2 regions of the Shewanella halotolerans genome follow, and region 2 is predicted to be linked to the other one. Evidence: predicted binding sites of a transcription regulator. Region 2 holds the regulator's gene; the other holds the start of a gene.
The links. The regulator ArgR, encoded in region 2, controls arginine synthesis, uptake and breakdown. The targets are predictions, from matches to a motif close to ANTGAATANNTATTCANT.

Region 1: a site for ArgR is predicted at 1,624-1,641, ahead of argC (N-acetyl-gamma-glutamyl-phosphate reductase). Genes of this name have one in related genera too.

What each region holds. Positions count from the first base shown of each region.
Region 1 is NZ_CP080417.1:213,645-215,852, reverse strand. Features, by position in the region: gene argB (acetylglutamate kinase) at 1-383, opposite strand, end outside; gene argC (N-acetyl-gamma-glutamyl-phosphate reductase) at 412-1,392, opposite strand; gene argE (acetylornithine deacetylase) at 1,669-2,208, shown strand, end outside.
Region 2 is NZ_CP080417.1:3,621,013-3,623,220, forward strand. Features, by position in the region: gene mdh (malate dehydrogenase) at 1-648, opposite strand, end outside; gene argR (transcriptional regulator ArgR) at 956-1,426, shown strand; gene K0H81_RS15750 (cupin domain-containing protein) at 1,624-2,082, shown strand.

The DNA of each region.
Region 1 (2,208 bases), 1.3 Mb from region 2:
GACACTTCACCCACGAAACCGAGCTGCTCATCTTTGATGCTGCCATTGACTATGGCGCCATCGCACAGGCTCATGCCCACACTTGTGATACCCGCCTTGATGGCACTGGCCTGCAAGATCTTGTTAGAGGTCCCCGCCAGCGCGCCAACCACAATAGGCACCTGCTCTTCGGGGGTGACACGCAAACCGTCCAGCTTGACCGTCTCCATGCCATTGGCCTTGAGCTGCTCGTCTACCAGGCAACCGCCACCATGAACCAAGATGACAGATTGGCCCGACTTGATGATGTTCGCGGCGCTCGCCATCAGGCGTGCCAGCCCCATCTCACACTGCATCAGGGCGCCACCCACTTTAAGCACTAAGGTTTTCTTATTTGCCGACATAGCTACTTCTCTCTCACAGGTGACAATATTAATAATTGAAATGAATCTTTATGCATTGATGCGCCTGACTCGCCGCACCTTTCATCAGATTGTCGATAGCGCTCGCCACCACCAGATAGCCATTGAGGGGATCATACTTCCATCCCAGCAGGCAGTTAGGGGTATGCACCACATCGTCAACCTTAGGAAATTGATTATGGTACACATTCACCAGAGGCGCCGACTCATATACCTCATAGGCCTTGGCAATATCGGCTTCGCTCACCCCGGGCTTCATCTGCACGGTAATGGTAGCCAGAATGCCACGCTTAAAGTTGCCCAGGTGAGGGGTGAAGATCACCTGCTGCCCCAGCTGAGTCGCTATCTCGGGTTGATGTCTATGACCAAGCACACCGTAAGGCGTCAGGCTCACCTCGCAGAAGCTGGTGTGCAGCTGCGCCTTTCTGCCGGCGCCGGTCACACCGCTGACGGCGTTGATCACCGGCAGGCTGTCTGTCATCAGATCTTTCAGGGGTTTTAACGCTGTTAGCGAGGCCGTGGGATAACAGCCAGGCACGGCAATCATCTTGCTGGCGGCAATCGCCTCGGCGTTCCACTCCGCCAGACCATAGACGGCCTCGGCCAACACCTCTGGGTAGATATGCTCGAAACCGTACCATTTGGGATACTGTTCGCTATCGGCAAAACGGTAGGCGCCGGAAAGGTCGAACACCGCCAGACCCGCCTGATAGAACCAGGCCGCCAGGTGCAGGCTCACACCATGGTCGGTCGCCAACACCACGGCATCGGCCTCATCGACTATGGTCTGCTTGGCCTGCTCTGTTAGCGGTGCCAGACTAAGATCGATATGGCTGTAAACCGGATACAGGCTAGCCAAAGTTTTGCCCTTATCCAGACTGTTTTCAGAAACATAGAGGCCTTGAATCTTAAGCTGATCATCGGCCTGGATCAGTGAAGTAACCTGAGCACCTGTGTAACCACTGGCGCCAATTATCGCTATGCTTTTCATACTTTATGACTTCTATATTGTGTTAACGGTAAAAAAGAGAGGGGCACTGCTAAAGCCCTGGTATAGATACCAATATGACAAGATTATCGTCGCAGGAAGTGATTACAGCTAACCTTATATGCAAAAAGTAAGAAGAAATTGTTCATTTTTTATCTCTAAGTTAAGCCTTTAATAATGGCACTCGTTTTAGCTGTTTGATAGACTAACACAACAAACTAATTATGCAATATTATTGAATAGATATTTTTAAATAAAATTGGTGATTTGAGTCAAATGATGAAAACCTTTCCCGATATCAAGCAATCCTTTCGCGAGCTAATTGCTACCCCGTCCATCAGCGCCCAGGAAGCAGAACTCGACATGAGTAACCAAGGTGTGGTGAGTCTGCTGAGCCAGTGGCTCACCGATCTGGGCTTCGACTGCCAGATGCAGGCCGTCCCCGACACACGTGGTAAACACAACCTGCTGGCCAAGATCGGCCAGGGACGCGGTGGGCTGCTGCTGGCGGGACATACAGATACAGTTCCTTTCGACGAGGGACGCTGGAGTCAGGATCCCTTTACCCTTACCGAGAAGGATAATCGCTGGTATGGGCTGGGCAGCTGCGACATGAAGGGTTTCTTCGCGCTGGTCATAGAGGCGGTGCGCCAGATGCCGACCCAAGATTTCATTCGCCCGCTCTACATACTCGCCAGCGCCGATGAAGAAACTACGATGAATGGCGCCAAGGCCTTCGCCCAATCTAAGGCCATCGCACCTGAATATGCACTCATAGGCGAGCCCACCGGCCTAAAGCCTGTCTATATGCATAAGGGA
Region 2 (2,208 bases):
AGCTTCAACCACTTCAGTACCTGCGTTCTGGATACGAGTCGTCAGTGCAGCCACTTCTTCATCAGAGAAGCTTACGCCTTCGACTTGAGACAGAAGTGGCAGAATAGTCACGCCGCTGTGTCCACCGATAACATTCACTTTAACGTCGGCAACGTTCAGACCCTTCGCTTCGGCAACGAAAGTTTCAGAACGGATAACGTCAAGGGTAGTCACACCGAACAGACGGTTCTTGTCATATACACCAGCAGCTTTCAGTACTTCTGCAGCGATAGCGACAGTAGTGTTAACTGGGTTAGTGATGATACCGATCAGCGCCTTAGGGCAAGTTGCGGCACACTTCTCAACCAGGTTTCTTACGATACCCGCGTTGATGTTGAATAGATCTGAACGATCCATGCCTGGCTTACGTGCAACACCGGCAGAGATCAGTACCACGTCGGCACCTTCCAGCGCTGGCGTTGGATCTTCACCCGCAAAACCCTTAACTTCTACAGCAGTCGGGATGTGGCTTAGGTCAACGGCAACACCAGGAGTGACTGGCGCAATATCATAAAGGGATAGTTTTGAACCGGCAGGCAGTTGAGTTTTGAGTAGTAGGGCAAGAGCCTGGCCAATACCACCGGCGGCACCAAGTACAGCAACTTTCATAGTTATCTCCGTTAATTCTTGGATATTATGTGATATAGATCTAGATTTACCGATGGCGCAACATTACTGGAATCACGGTAAAAATTCAATTATCCCTTAGTCGTGTGGCCAGATAATTTCAATTTCTCCCAGCCTACTGCCATTTACAGGCCATTTAAGATATACTGTCCAGCCTTGCCTGTTAGCCTTTGCCTCCAAGAACCCTCTGCAAACCTGAATTTTTATTCACACAATCCGAATAACGCTTGACTAATGGCGCAAAAATATTCAAAATAAGCCAGTTTTTTGAATATAAGAATAATTCGATATGCAAGCCAATAAAAATCAAGACGAACTTGTAAAGACCTTTAAGGCTATCTTGAAAGAGGAGCGTTTTGGCTCCCAGAGCGAGATAGTCAACGCCCTGCAGTCCGAGGGCTTCAACAACATTAACCAATCCAAAGTCTCACGCATGCTGAGCAAGTTTGGCGCCGTGCGCACCCGCAACGCCAAGCAGGAGATGGTCTACTGCCTGCCCGCCGAGCTTGGGGTCCCGACGGCCGGCAGCCCACTGAAGAACTTAGTACTGGATGTCGACCATAACCAATCTATGATAGTGGTCAGAACCAGCCCAGGTGCGGCCCAGCTGATCGCCAGACTACTGGACTCCATAGGTAAGCCAGAAGGCATTCTTGGCACCATCGCCGGTGACGATACCATCTTTATCTGCCCTTCCAACATTCAGGAAGTGGACAAGACACTCGAGACCGTCAAGTCGCTATTTAACTACGCCGATTAATCCACTTCTCAAGGATGGCCTAAGCCGTCCTCTCAAGAGACACCCTTTAGCCAGTTTGGGCAAAGGGTGTTTTTTTATCTAAGTTTTGACTTGGTTTTACCTAGGTTTAATCACGCTCAAATTGAATACTGTATATCTGATAGGATACACTGAGTCCAAACCATCCCCCTCTGTCACCCGATGGTTAAGGACCCGAGATGAATAACAATAAGATAATCAATATCGACAACCTTTGCTGGGAATCTTGGCAACACTCAGATCGATACGCCAGCCATCAGAAACATATCGGCGATGCCGCCGGTTGTCAGCAGATCGGCGTCACCATGGAACGACTGGAGCCCGGCAAGCTCTCCTCCGTCGCCCACTATCACACCAAGGAAGAGGAACACCTCTACGCGCTGCAAGGCGAAGCCACCCTGTATATCGACGGCGAGCCTCACCCCTTTAAGCAGGGCGACTATATCTGTTTTACCGCCAACTCAGGCATCGCCCATACCCTGAAAAACGAATCCGAAGCCGACTTCCTGTTTCTGGTGCTGGGCAATCGCGATCCCCATGATGTGGTGGTGTACCCAGAGCATAATAAGGTGCAGGTGCGCTCCATCGATGAGATCTATGCCAAGCGCCCTACCAATTACTGGGATCCCGACCGTTAATTCAACGTTAAGCGGGCACAAAAAAACACACCTTAGGGTGTGTTTTTTATTAGGTTAACGTCTAGCAGCTAGACGCTGGTCACTATGAGGAACTCACATCGAGAAACTCAGACTAAGAGAGCCGCT